Regions from separate parts of the Komagataeibacter sp. SM21 genome, predicted to be linked through region 1. Evidence: riboswitches for the same ligand, from Rfam matches in the RefSeq annotation. Region 1 holds a riboswitch; the other holds the start of a gene.
The links. Region 1 has a riboswitch for thiamine pyrophosphate ahead of thiC (phosphomethylpyrimidine synthase ThiC). Riboswitches for the same ligand answer to the same signal wherever they lie in the genome.
Positions count from the first base shown of each region.

Region 2: another riboswitch for thiamine pyrophosphate. It lies ahead of ACBR42_RS04240 (ABC transporter substrate-binding protein); the one in region 1 lies ahead of thiC (phosphomethylpyrimidine synthase ThiC).

Region 1 is NZ_JBGLOV010000003.1:280,175-287,435, forward strand. Features, by position in the region: gene ACBR42_RS05250 (CbtB domain-containing protein) at 1-189, shown strand, start outside; gene ACBR42_RS05255 (MDR family oxidoreductase) at 282-1,262, opposite strand; gene ACBR42_RS05260 (nitroreductase family protein) at 1,591-2,457, shown strand; gene ACBR42_RS05265 (branched-chain amino acid aminotransferase) at 2,601-3,692, shown strand; gene ACBR42_RS05270 (DksA/TraR family C4-type zinc finger protein) at 3,865-4,128, opposite strand; gene thiC (phosphomethylpyrimidine synthase ThiC) at 4,313-6,154, opposite strand; TPP riboswitch at 6,257-6,403, opposite strand; gene ade (adenine deaminase) at 6,551-7,261, shown strand, end outside.
Region 2 is NZ_JBGLOV010000003.1:71,576-78,836, reverse strand. Features, by position in the region: gene ACBR42_RS04260 (oxidoreductase) at 1-826, opposite strand, end outside; gene ACBR42_RS04255 (porin) at 1,266-3,023, opposite strand; gene ACBR42_RS04250 (hypothetical protein) at 3,470-3,742, opposite strand; gene ACBR42_RS04245 (DUF2721 domain-containing protein) at 3,845-4,372, shown strand; gene ACBR42_RS04240 (ABC transporter substrate-binding protein) at 4,392-5,309, opposite strand; TPP riboswitch at 5,416-5,518, opposite strand; gene ACBR42_RS04235 (cytochrome bc complex cytochrome b subunit) at 5,581-6,795, opposite strand; tRNA gene ACBR42_RS04230 (tRNA-Arg) at 7,071-7,147, opposite strand; gene ACBR42_RS04225 (efflux RND transporter permease subunit) at 7,218-7,261, opposite strand, start outside.

The DNA of each region.
Region 1 (7,261 bases):
GTTGCCGCGCCGCAGGTTTCCATCCCGGTCCGCGACCTGCTGCCGTGGGGTGTGTTCGGGCTGGTACTGGCATCATTGCTGCTGTATTTCGTCGGGGCGGAGCAGGGGGCGACCGCGCTCATTTCCGGTCACTACGTGCATGAATTCGTGCATGACGGACGCCATCTGCTGGGCTTCCCCTGCCACTGATCCAGTAGGGGCGCGGGTTCGTCCCGCCTGTTCCGGTCCCGTGACCGGGTATGTGCTGAACGGCATTTCCATCGGGAATGCCGTTTTTGCGTTCAGGCCATGCTGATGACCGTCCGGCCCCGGACGTGACCCGCCAGAATGCGCGGCGCGATGGTGATGGCATCGGCCAGCGGTGCATCGTGCAGCATGCTTTCCAGAAGCGTATGGTCGATGTCGCGCGCCAGACGCGCCCATGCCGCCATCCGGCGCGGGCGGGGACACATGACGCTGTCCACGCCCTGCAGGCGCACGTTGCGCAGGATGAAGGGCGCGACCGTCAGGGGCAGGGCCATGCTTTCCGCCAGTCCGCAGGCCGCCACCGTGCCACCGTACTGGATGGATGCGCACATCGTGGCCAGTGTGTCCCCGCCCACCACATCGATACCCCCGGCCCACCGGATTTTTTCCAGTGGCCTGCCCGTGGGGGCCAGCGCCTCACGCGGCACGATTTCGCTCGCGCCCAGACGGGTCAGATAGGCATGAAGCTGCGGGCGGCCGGTTACGGCTGTGACCTGATAGCCCAGTTGCGCCAGAAGCATGATGGCCATGCCACCCACGCCACCGCCCGACCCGGTTATGATGACCGGTCCGCTGGCGGGGGTCAGTCCCCCTTCTTCAAGGCTCATGATGCACAGCATGGCGGTAAAGCCCGCCGTGCCGATTCCCATCACCTGCCGCGAGGACAGGCCCGCAGGCTGTGGCAGCAGCCACCGTCCCGACAGGCGGGCCATGCGTGACAGGCCGCCCCAGTGCGTCTCCCCCAGTCCCCAGCCGGTGGCGAGCACCCGGTCGCCTGCGCGATAGAGTGGGTCTTCCGATTCGATGACGCGACCGGCAAGGTCGATGCCCGGTACCATCGGAAACCGCCGCACCACCGGCGCGCCACGGGTAATGGCCAGTGCGTCCTTGTAATTGAGGCTGGAATGATCCACCGCGACCGTTACATCGCCTTCGGGCAGGGATGCGGGATCGACCTGTTCCACGCGGGTCGTGACCGCATCGTCGGTGCGGGAGATCATCAGGGCCTCGAACATGCTGGCGGACTTCCTTTATGGGCAGGGGAAACGCGTGGCCGGAGCGGCGTGACTGTAACTTTCATGCAGGATTCAGGTATGGTTTCCTATTTACAGCCCTGTGACATCGCAGCAACGTGAAGAAAAGTGCATCCTGAAAAATACAAGATTTTCAAAGGATCTTTTTAAAGACCATCCGGTCGGTCCATGACCGGATGGTGGCGCATGGCCGTCCTGCGCCATGATGCGAAAATGTGCAGGGCAGGTGTGATTTTCCCACGCTTCCCGCCAGACAGGCAGTGTGGTGTGCTTATTATCCAGCCACCATTGCACAGGCAGGAGGCATTTCATGTCCGACAGTCTTGTTTCGTCCTTTCCGGCCCTTTCTTCCATGACCGCGCTGTGGCGGGCGCGGTACGGCACCCAGCCGCCCGCAGCCCCCGCATTGCCCGAAAGCCCGGTGGCGCGCGGTCTCATGACGCACCGCTCCGTGCGGGGATTCAGTGCCAGCGCCCTGCCTGATGGGGTGCTGGAGGCCGCCGTGGCCGCGGCGCAGTCGGCCTCCACGTCATCCAACCTGCAGGGATGGAGCGTCATTGCCGTGCGCGACGCCGACCGGCGCGCGCGGCTTGCGAAGATAGCGGGGGATCAGGATTTCATCGCGCAGGCGCCGCTGTTCCTTGCATGGGTTGCCGACCTGTCGCGGCTGGACCATGTGGGGCAGGCGCATGGCCGTGACCTGCCGGGGGTGGACTGCCTCGATACCTTTCTGGCCGCCGTCATGGATACGGCTTTCGCCGCGCAGAATGCCGCTGCCGCGTTTGAATCCTACGGGCTGGGAATCGTGTATGTCGGCGCGGTGCGTAACCGGCCCGAAGCGATTGCCGCCGAACTTGGCCTGCCCGCGCGTACGGTTGCGCTGTTCGGCATGAGTGTCGGCTACCCCGACCGCCAGCGTCCCATCGCCATCAAGCCCCGCCTGCCGCAGCATGCCGTGCTGCATGCCGAACGGTATGACAGTGCTGCCGCGAACGACCCGGCTGTCATCGCGGCCTATGATGAACGGCTGCGTGCGGCCCGTACCGCTCAGGGATCGCCGGGGCGTAGCTGGAGCGAAAGCGTGCTGGCGCGTCTGGGGGATGTCAGTGCGCTGCATGGGCGTGAACGCCTGCCTGAAGCACTGCGCGGGCTTGGTTTTGTGCTGGGTCAGGCGTGAAAGCAGGGTGTTTACGCGCAGGGCGGGGTTGACCGGCGGAATGTTCTGGTGAACTTCTGCTAGCGATGCCCGCGCCTGACGGCGGGCATGAGCGCGCGCCTTGCGTATCGCGCCAGCGTCATGATGAAAGAGAAACAACGGCTATGGACAGCGCCACTTCCCTTCCCTTCACGCTTTCTCCCAATGCGTCGCCGGTTTCGGCGCAGCGCCGGGCGGAGATTCTGGCCAATCCCGGTTTCGGGCGTGTCTTTACCGATAACATGGTCGTTATCCGCTATGAGGAAGGCCAGGGATGGCATGACGCGCGCGTACAGCCCTACGCATCTCTGACACTGGACCCGGCGGCAGCCGTGCTGCACTACGCACAGGAAATTTTCGAAGGGATGAAAGCCTACCGCACGGCGGAAGGCGGGATCACCCTGTTCCGGCCCTATGCCAATGCCGCGCGTTTCCGCAAATCAGCCGAGCGCATGGCCATGGCGCAGGTGCCCGAGGAACTGTTTGTCGAAGCCGTGCGCCAGCTTGTGCGCGTGGACCACGCATGGGTGCCGGGCAATCCGGACGAGAGCCTGTATATCCGTCCCTTCATGATCGCGAGCGAGACGTTCCTTGGCGTGCGGCCCGCGGGTGAATACCTGTTCATGGTCATTGCTTCCCCTGTCGGCGCCTATTTCGGGGCCGAGGCGGTCAGCGTGTGGGTATCCGATTTCTGCCGCGCGGCCCCCGGTGGTACGGGTGAGGCCAAATGCGGCGGCAATTATGCCGCAAGCCTCATGGCCCAGCAGGAAGCCAAGACGCACGGCTGCGCGCAGGTGCTGTTCCTTGATGCGGTCGAACGCCGCTGGATCGAGGAAATGGGCGGCATGAACGTGTTTTTCGTGTTCGATGACGGTTCGGTCTCCACGCCAGCCCTGACCGGCACGATCCTGCGGGGCATCACGCGCGACTCGCTGCTGACCCTGGCGCGGGAGATGGGCCTGACGGTGCGTGAAGAACGCTATGGCATCGACCAGCTTTACGCTGATGCCGCCTCTGGCCGTCTGAAGGAAGTCTTTGCCTGCGGCACGGCGGCGGTTGTTTCGCCCATTGGCCGTTTCTGTGGCCGTAACGGTGACGCGGTGATTGGCGATGGCGCGGGGATTGGCCCGGTTACGGAAAAGCTGCGCAATGCCCTGATCGGCATCCAGCGCGGCACGGCGGCAGATCCGCATGGCTGGGTGGAAAAGGTTATCTGATTTTCCCGCATGATCCGGCCAGTCAGTCTGGCCGGATCATGCCTGAGACGGTGGGTGAGCGGATTGGTTTGGATTGATGCCGCAGCCCGCCATCCCGGATTGGGTGGCAGTTCTTGTCAATAGGCAGGTCTGTGGTCATGTCCTGTGATACGGGATCGGGTCTCACGGGCTGCTAGCGAAGCTGGCTGTCCTTGCTTCCCCGGCGGTTGATGCCGGTGAAGACCGGCTTCCTGTCGCGTTCAGACTGGCAGTCGATGCACAGCTTGACGCCTGGCATCGCCTGCTGCCGGGCGGGGGGGATGTCTTCCCCGCATTCACGGCAACTGGTTTCGCTTTCGCCTGTGGGGATATGGGACCGTGCCCGTTTGACGGCGTCTGCTATCGTATCGTCGATCTGATCCTGTACGGCTCCGTCGGGAGCCCAACCGGTGGCCATGCGTGTTCTCCTGAAACGAAAGCACGCAGTATATCGCGTGACGTATGTTCAGACAAAACGGTTCGTGATCGATATGACCGGAATTCGGTGCCAGCCCCGATGAGGCGGCGGGCGACGGGTCTGTGGTCCGGCACCCGTGCAGCAGCAGGCAGACATCTGCCGCACGGGCTGGATGGAGCGGCTGTTATTCCGCAGGCGTGACCGTTTCCTCAACGGGTACGTAAATGCGGTTGCCGCTGTTGCGGAATTCTTCCTTTTTCTGTTCCATACCCGCCATGCGTTCGGCATTGGCCTTCAGATCGTGGCTTATGCGCATGGAACAGAATTTCGGCCCGCACATGGAACAGAAATGCGCGTTCTTGTGGGCTTCACGCGGCAGGGTTTCATCGTGGTACGCGCATGCGGTATCCGGGTCGAGTGACAGCCTGAACTGGTCATTCCACCGGAAATCGAAGCGCGCGCGGCTGATGGCGTCATCGCGTATACGGGCTGCCGGGTGTCCCTTGGCCAGGTCGGCGGCATGGGCCGCGATGCGGTATGTGACCACACCGACCTTCACGTCATTGCGGTCGGGCAGGCCAAGATGTTCCTTGGGGGTGACGTAACACAGCATCGCCGTGCCAAACCATCCGATCATGGCGGCCCCTATGCCTGATGTGATGTGGTCATATCCCGGTGCGATATCGGTCGTGAGCGGGCCGAGGGTGTAGAACGGTGCTTCCCCACATTCGCGGAGCTGTTTTTCCACATTGACCTTGATCTTGTGCATGGGCACATGGCCCGGCCCCTCGATCATGACCTGACAGCCTTTCGCCCATGCGATTTTCGTCAGTTCGCCCAGTGTTTCCAGTTCGGCGAACTGTGCGGCGTCATTGGCATCCGCAATCGAGCCGGGACGTAGCCCGTCACCGAGCGAGAACGAGACATCATAACGGCGCATGATGTCGCAGATTTCCTCAAAATGTTCATACAGGAAGCTCTCGCGGTGATGGTGCAGGCACCATCCGGCCATGATCGACCCGCCGCGCGAGACGATGCCCGTCACGCGGTTGACGGTCAGCGGCACATGGCGCAGGCGCACCCCGGCATGGATGGTGAAATAGTCCACGCCCTGTTCCGCCTGTTCGATCAGCGTATCGCGGAAGATTTCCCATGTCAGGTCTTCAGGTACGCCATTTACCTTTTCCAGCGCCTGATACAGCGGCACCGTGCCGATGGGCACCGGCGCGTTACGCAGGATCCAGTCGCGGATGTTGTGGATGTTGCGCCCGGTGGACAGGTCCATGACCGTATCCGCGCCCCAGCGGATGGCCCAGACCATTTTCTCCACTTCTTCCGCCACCGAGGAGGTAACAGCCGAATTGCCGATATTGGCGTTGACCTTCACCAGAAAGTTGCGCCCGATCACCATCGGTTCCAGTTCGGGATGGTTGATGTTGGCGGGCAGGATGGCGCGACCCGCCGCGATTTCGGCGCGCACGAATTCCGGTGTGACGAAGGCGGGGATGTCCGCGCCAAAATCCTCGCCATCCGCGCGGCGTTCTTCCGCGTGCGCATCCATGGTGGCGCGGCCAAGGTTCTCGCGGTGGGCGGCGTAGATCATTTCTTCGGTAATGATGCCGGCACGGGCGAATTCGTACTGCGTGACCATCTGCCCCTGCCTGCCTTCATGCACCGCATGGGGGGCAGGGCAGGCGGAGACCAGATGTTCGCCCTGGGCGAAGCCGTTGTCTTCCGGGCGTACGGCGCGGGGTGTCACTGTGGGCAGGTCGCGTGCCGCAATCCACGGCGCACGCACCGGATCAAGCCCGCTTCGTACGTCGATGCGTGCCGTCGTATCGGTATAGGGGCCGGATGTGTCGTACACCCGTACCGGCGGTTCGTTCGCGCTGGGTTCCAGCGCTATTTCACGAAAGGGCACGCGGATGTCAGCGTGTCCGACGGGTGATGACCAGACCTTGACGGACCCCAGTATGGGGCCGGTGGTGACATGGTCGGGAGATGAAGGCGAAGCAACGGACGACATGGCTATGCTCCTCGTTTCCTCTCCGACAGGGGGTGTGGGGAGAAAACCGGGCTATGCGCCTGTATGCGCATGACCTTCGGCCACAGGGGCCAGCAGGGGTATGCCGATTGTCCGCACCAGTCCCTCCGCCGGTATGAGCCGGATCAGGTTCCCCGGGACGCACCATGCGCCCGGAAGGGTCCCCGCGCGCATGACCGGGTCATGCCAGCGGTATCTCAGCCCCTTGCCGGGACTCCCCTTGGTCATTTCAGGATCATGAATCCTGCCGTCCTTGTCAACGATATTGCGAAAAGCGGGGCAGGCGGGGCGAAAAAGAATCCGTGTGCCGATTTGTCATCCGCGCCGTTGTGATAGAGTGCGGGCAGGCAACATCTTTTTCCGGGGAAGCAGGACAGTATGACAGGCAGCGCCATTTCAGATCGGATTGCACAGGGCAGCGGGCGTGTGGTGGCGGATACCGTCATCAGGAACGTGCGCCTGTTCGATCTGGTGACCGGGGCGCTGCTGCCGACCGACATCGCCATCTGTGGCGATACCATCGTGGGCACGCTGGACAGTTACGAAGGCGCCACGGTGATCGAGGGGCATGGCCGCATCGCCGTGCCCGGCTTTATCGATACGCATCTGCATGTCGAATCCTCCCTGATCACCCCGTTTGAATTCGACCGCTGCGTCCTGCCCCATGGCGTGACCACCGCCATCTGCGATCCGCATGAAATGGCGAACGTGCTGGGCCGTCCCGCGCTGGATTACTTTACCGAAGCGGCGCTGCGCACGGTCATGGACCTGCGGGTCAATCTTTCAAGCTGCGTGCCGTCCACCGCGCTGGAAACATCGGGCGCCACGCTGGGTGCTGCGGACCTGCTGGCCTATCGTGACCATCCCAAGGTGATCGGCCTTGCGGAATTCATGAACATTCCCGGCGTGCTCAATGGTGATCCGGTATGCATGGAAAAGCTGGAAGCCTTTGCCGGCGGTCATATTGATGGCCACGCCCCGCTGCTGCGCGGGCGCAGGCTCAACGGTTATCTTGCTGCGGGCATCACCACCGACCATGAGGCCACGACGGCGGAAGAAGCGCTGGAAAAGGTACGCAAGGGCATGATG
Region 2 (7,261 bases), 210 kb from region 1:
CGCCCCAGCCATCGGCACCGGGAACCATGTCCGTGCGAAGCTGGGTTTCCTGCTGGTCCGCTGCGCGCTTGAGCAGCGTGCCACCTGTGCCATGTACCGCAAAACGTGCGCCGGGCCATGCTGCGAGCATGCTGCAATGCAGGCTGACGCGCATCTGCCCGTAGAGAAGTATCACCTGCGCCCAGTCATCAATGCTGGCGTCATCGCGCTGGCAGGCAAGCGTGGCCTGTATGGAATCCGGCAGGCCGAACAGTTGCAGGGCCTGGTCGGCCAGATGGGGGCCAAGGTCGAACCACAGGCCACTGCCGGGCATATCGGCTTCGCGCCAGCGGTCGCGCACCTGCGGACGGAAACGGTCCATACGGGATTCAAACGTGGCCACCCGCCCAATCATTCCGGCATTCAGGCCGTTGCGGATTGCCAGAAAATCGCTGTCCCACCGCCTGTTCTGGAAAACGGACAGGATTCTGCCACAGCCCTGTGCCTCATCGGCCAGTGCGCGGGCCTGCGCCAGATCAAGGGTGAAGGGCTTGTCCACCACCACATGCAGCCCCGCATGCAGGGCGGCGCGTGCCAGTGGTGCATGGGTTTCGTTGGGGGAGGCGATCACCACCATATCGAGATTGGGCAGGGCAAACAGCGCATCGGGCGTATCCACCACCTGAACCTGCGGCCAGTCCTGTGCCACAAGGGCGCGCTGCCCCGAACTGATGGCGACCAGCGCCAGACCGGGTGTTGCGTCAATAAGTGGCGCATGGAATGTGCGCCCGGCGAATCCATAACCGACAATCCCGACCCGTAGAGGCCAGCGTGATGGTGTGGGCATCTGTTGCCTTTCTTCCGGTGCATTACGGCAGGACCCGTTTTTGCAGCAAACTGCTTCCGGCGGCCAGATGCCCGGACCGGTGACGAACGCGGTCGTTTGATGGCGGTGTGGAAACAGGGAAAGCGGGCCTCGTCTTTACCCTTTTCCGGAGAACAGTCCCTGTTGCAGCCAGTTTTTATGGCGCGGGGCTGCGCGACCTGTCCAGACCATTCCCGTTTTGAAATAACTTATTGATAAATAGAAATAAAAGTTTTTGGGTGCCACCTTTTTGAAAAAGGCTTCACCAAAAACTTCTACGTAATCTGTACGAACACGACCTATGCAAGACCGCCCCGCCACCAGCCGTCGCAGTGGGGGATAAGGTTAACCCGCATCCGGATGCAGACGGTATGCCCGTCTGCCCCGGTCAGGATGTTCTCGCCCGGATGGCGTTAAACGCTCAGAACAGCAGGATCATACCGCCGGAAGCACTGTTGTCGCTTTCCTTGTACGGTCCGTGTGCTGCCGAACTGGTATGGGCATATTCCGCCACCAGATTCAGCCAGTCCGTCATTTTATAGTAGGCGGCGCCCACTTCGGATTCATTGCGGCGGACCAGATCCGGATCATCCTCGCCCGGTGCCTGATACAGGTTACTGACACCATAGCTGCCCACCAGTTTGAAGCGCTTGGTGAAGTTGTACATCATCTGGACATAATAGCCTTCCGATGCACGCTTGCGGCCGTTGCTGGCCACGCCATCAAAGAACAGGCCGGTCGTGCCCAGCCCGCTGCCACGGTAGTAATAGCCGACGAACTGCGCGGGTCCGTAGGTCAGCTTCGTGCCGATTTCACCCGCTTCCGCCGTAACGCCACGCTTCTGGCCCGGATTGACCGCCATATCTGCCGTGGTGGTTGTGGCCATGTTGTAGATCCCGCCACTGGCTTCAAGCAGGGCCGTGTTGACGGTTGTTGTCCGGCTTACGGTCAGGTCCTGCTGGTGCTGGGTCAGGAAGCTGGCCCAGATGCGGGCACTCAGGCCGCCGATCTTGAAGTCATAGGTCACCTTGCCCTGGATCATGGGCGAGCTGTGCTGGGTGGAACTGGCCGAATAGGCATTGCCATTGGCGTCATCGCCCGAGAAATCGAATTCATCCAGCGGCTGCAGGATGCCGATCGTGCCCTGGAACCCCTTGATGGTGGGCGACTGATAGGAAATCTGCGGAATCCAGTCCGCATACACATAACCCACGCCGATACGGCCCAGCGACGTATTGCCCGGCGCCGAGTTGCTGCCGGTTGAACCGACACTCAGCAGCGTGGCGTCATCAAGGATGGCGTCGCCGCCAAAGATGCCAAGGTCACGACCAATCTTGAACGTGCCCCATTTCTTGTTGCCCGCCGTCACGTAAACCTGACGAAAATCGATGCCGGCGGTTCCCAGCCCGACCGGGCTACCACCCGTATTGGCGTTGAATGCGCCGTTCTTGGCATTGTTGATGCCGGGATACATGCCCATCACGGCGGCAAGGTCGATGCCGTTCTGTGTGGTCTTGAGCTTCAGGATCAGGCCCGCGGGCAGCAGGCCGTTACGCAGCGCGGAGGAATCGAACCCGCTCGATCCGGTGGAAACACCGCCCGCAACCGGATGGCCGCCAGCCGGGCTGTTATAGGTGTAAAAGCCGTTGATGAAGCCGGACAGGTTGATGTCGATCGGCCCTGCCTTGAAGGTCAGGCCGCCACCGGGCACGTATTTGTCCACATGCACCAGCGATGAACTGTCCATGGTGTGCTGGGCTGCAAGCCATGTGGATTCCGCCGATGCCGCGCTGGCCTGCGCACTGGCCGCCGCCTGCTGGGCCTGCGCCAGTACATCGTTGGGGTCCATCCCGCCACCGATGTCGATCTGGCCGGGCGGCTGGATTTTCTGGCCCATGGCGGTGCGCATCTGGGTGTGGGTGGATGCGGGAATGGTGGTACGACGCTGGGCAGGCATGTACTGCTGCGCACGTGCGGCGGAGGCCGCTTCGCGCGCATGCTGCATATGATGGGCCAGCAGGCCGCGGTATTCGCCCTGTGTCAGGCTGCCCTTCGCCTTCAGGATATCGAGGAGTTCACTGTAATCATCAGCACGCGCGTCTTCAGGGCAGGCAAGGGATGCCCCGCTACTTGCCATAACAACTACTGCGCCAATACGCGCCAATTTTCCAGCCGACATAGTATTAAACTCCCTGTCCGCATTCCTGTTGTATAAAACCCGGCGGGTCAATGGGGGCTGGTGGCTGTCCCAGGGCGCGTATCCCGACGGAACCGGGGCATGAGCGTGCAGGGATTCTTCCTTGCACGGGCAGGAGAAAAACAGCGGGTTTCCGATGGGCGGAAGGAATTTGTTAGCAAATATTCCTTTTTTTTTATGCAAGGTTCAAAAAACAGTCATCCTGAAAAAGCTGTGTGTTTCCCGACCGGTTCCGTACGATATTGCAGTACGCACCCGCCCGGAACGGAGAGGAATGGTCCGGATACGAAACATTGTATCGGATGCATCAAACAATCGTGTGCGCATGAATTTCCAGATTCTGTTCAATAAATCAGATGGGGGCAGGGGTTCATCCAACCGGAAATACAGCACACATCATCACAAAGCTGTGTTTATATTTTATTGACTTAATTCTTGACTGTAACCTGCGGGCCTACCTCACCACCCGGCAGGGCGCGGGCCTGACGCCACGCGGTTTCCAGCGCCTCGACCATCGTGCCCTGCGGGGCGGTCCAGTCCAGTGCATCATCGCCGGGCAGCGTCAGGCGCGCGCGCCAGCAGGTGCCGCCGTTACCGTCGGGTTGCCGGTCGATGTTTACGGACCAGTCGTCGGGAATGCGGGACAGGACGCGCGTCAGCCGTTTTTCAGGCGTAAGCGGCGTGGCGTAGTTATGCGACATGACGGTGGCTCCTTTCTTGTCTGTATCGATCCTGCCCCTTGACGGGGGCAGGGATAAGCCCAAAAAACGCAGGTCCTGACCGCATCCAAGGATATATCCGCAGTGTCTGCCTTTCCCGGCCTTATTCCCGATGATTCCGTCGATGGCGTTGCCCATCTGATCCAGACAGCCCTGACACCCGTCTTCATGCTGTCCGGCATCGGTACATTGCTGAACATGTTCAACACCCGGCTTGCCCGCGTCAGTGATCATATCGAGACGGTGCGCGACAAGCTGGAAAATGCGGATGACACCACGGACACCAAGGGAAAGGACAGCACCAGCGTGCTGCTGCGCCGCCTGACCCACCTGCATTACCGCACGCTGCTGCTGGATGCCGCGATCCTGTTCGCCGGTGTGGGCGGCGCATCCGCCTGCGGGTCAGCTTTCGCGCTGTTTCTGGGCAGCGTGCGGGATTCCGCCATCGCCTGGTGGCTGGTGCTCATGTTCGGCAATGCGCTGGTCTGCACCGTTATCGCGCTGGCCATGTTCCTGGGGGACAGCATCGTCGCATGGCACGGCCTGCGGGTAACGACGTTCCTGCCGCACAGGCGCGACATGCTCAATAACATGGCCCTTGAACAGGACTGATCGCCGCACGGGGCTGGTTTCAGGGGGCGGGATCAAGGCTGAATGGGTCAACCGCATACTGTTCCAGCGCAATGTCGCGGGTCATCATGCCGTGGGCATGCAGGAAGGCGGCAAAGGCCCGGTAGCGCGGTATGTTCAGCAGCGCGGGCTGTTTGCACAGCCGCGACAGCGTCGCCTGCCACGCCGCATGGTTCAGCGGGGTGTCGAGTTCCGGGTGATCGTGGATCGCCTGCGCCAGAATGGTGTCGGGGTGGTTGATAAGCGTATTCGTCCCTTCCGCCAGTGCATCCATGAAGGCGCGTATCCATGCCTCACGCACATGATCCCGTCCCACCAGCAGGACCAGTTCATCGGACATGGGCACGCCGTGCTCCTCGGGGAAGAAGGCTGAAACCCTGACGCCTTTCTGTTGCAGGTCGATCAGTTCATAGGTCCGCACGGCCCCGATCACCGCATCCACCGCATGGCTTATGATTGCCTGTTCAAGCTGGAAATTGACATTGACCTGATGCACGTCGGCAAGGCCAAGCCCCGCCGAATGCAGCATCGCGTCCAGTGCCGCATCATCCACCCCCGGCATGGAAATGCCGACCGTCCTGCCCTTCAGGTCCGCAATGGTATGGATGGTGTCACTGGCGATCAGGACGTTGAGCGGCGTGTCAATCAGCGTGCCCACGCGCATCAGCGGAATGGACTGATCGGCCAGCATGCCCAGTTGTGTCTGGTAGGAAACGGCCATATCCGCCTGTCCCGCCGCGACCAGACGGGCGGGCGATCCGGGATCGGCAGGCGCGATCAGCCTGACATCAAGTCCATGGCGGGTGAAGGCGCCGCTATACTGCGCGGCCAGCAGGCTGGCATGATCGGCATTGAGGAACCAGTCCAGCACCACGGTCACCTGCCGGTCGGCGGCGCGCACGGGTGTCGCCACGACCATGCAGGCCAGCAGCCCCAGCAGGGCGAAAAGATGATGGACAAGGGTGCGCATGTGCCTTCCTTCCAGCGTATCAGCGACGGATGGCAGGCAGGGCGCAGGCTTGGTGGGCCATGGCAGGACGCCTCCCTTCGCTGGCATGACCCAGATCAGGTTCAACGGGTGTGATCTCAGCCCGGCACTTCTGTTGCAGGGCACCCCGGTCGGGCAGAGAGTGTGTGAAGGCGGCGTCGCCCGTCAAGTCACGGCTTGCGGACCGTGCGCGATGGCAGGCTCAGCCTGCCGTGCCGCGCATTTCCCACCGTGCGCACAGGGGCAGCAGCACAAGGAAGTAGCTGAAATAATACAGTGTCGCGATCCGGCCCACGATCATCCAGCCCCCTTCGGCATGGTGGCGTCCAACCAGCCCCATCAGCACGAAAGCCGCCACCAGCCCCGCCATGCCAGCCCGGCACAGCGGACGCAAGCGGGCCGAACGGATGGGGGATCGGTCAAGCCATGGCACCGCGAACAGGATCGCGATTGATCCCCCTGCTGCAAGCAGGCCGCCGAATTTTGACGGAACAGACTGCAGCATCCCGTAAAAGGGCAGGAAATACCATTCCGGTTCGATATCGGCGGGCGTGTGCAGGGGGTTGGCGGGACGGTAGTTTTCCGGTTCGGACAGCAGGTCGGGCCACAGGAAGGCGAGGGCTGCGAACACCAGTGCGAATACCACCAGCCCGGTCAGGTCCTTGGTGGTGTAGTACGGATGGAAAGGGACGGTGTCGTGCGCGTTCAGGGGTTTGCCGGTCGGGTTGTTCGGCCCCGGTACATGCAGGGCCGCGACATGCAGCCCGACAATGGCGACGATGGCGAAGGCCATGACAAAATGCAGCACGAAAAAGCGGTGGATGAAAATATCCCCCAACTGGTCGCTGCCTTCCATGATGTGTTCAAGCGTGGGGCCGATAACCGGCACGGCCCCCACCGCCTTGCCCGCAACATCCGCCCCCCAGTAGGACATCTGCCCCCATGGCAGGACATAGCCCGCAAAGGCTGTGACCATGACCATGACCAGCAGCCCCAGCCCCGACAGCCACAAAATCTCGCGCGGCTGTTTGTAGGAGCCATAGTACAGCCCCCGGAACAGGTGGATATAAAGTGCGGCCATGAACAGGCTCGCCCCGGTGACATGCATGGCGCGCAGCGCCCAGCCGCCGGGCAACTGGCGTTCGATCATCTCGATGGACATGAAAGCGCCCGCCGCGGTGGGCGTGTAGTTCATGGCAAGGAAAATGCCGGTCGCCAGCATGAGCACCAGCACGGCGCACAGGATCGCCCCGAAATTCCACAGCGCGTTCAGGTTACGCGGCATGGGGAAGTCCACATATTCCTTGCGGAAAGCACTGATGACAGGAAGCCTGCGGTCAATCCACGAAAGGACGCCGCCACCCGATGCGGGTTCCGCGTGGGGGGGAATGTTTTCGGGGAGGCCGGACCCGTTCATTCTTGTTTCCTGAATTCAGACAAAGAAAGATCAGCCACGGGTGTAGCAGCCCCGCAGGCGGCAGGCACCTTTCTTTTTGGAACGTCCCGCCCCCGCATGGGAAGGGCTGGCTTGCACACAGGCGGGCACCGTGGCGCATGACGGAAACCGCGCGCGACCGGATCGTGCGATCCACCAGGCAGGCAGGCTCCGCATGGACTGTCGTTGACGCGCAGATGCGCGCACGGGACCGCTCAGGGCGATTTTCCGAATGACAGTCTGTTTTTTAAGGAAAGTGGCGCACCCGAAAGGACTCGAACCTCTAACCCCCAGATTCGTAGTCTGGTGCTCTATCCAGTTGAGCTACGGGTGCGCTGTGAGGCGGTTTCTAGCCGACACGGCTGACCCCTGCAACCCCCTTTTTTTGCTTATGGAAAATTTTTTCATCCCCGCCTGCGCGCCAGCAGCCGTCTGGCCCTGTCTACGG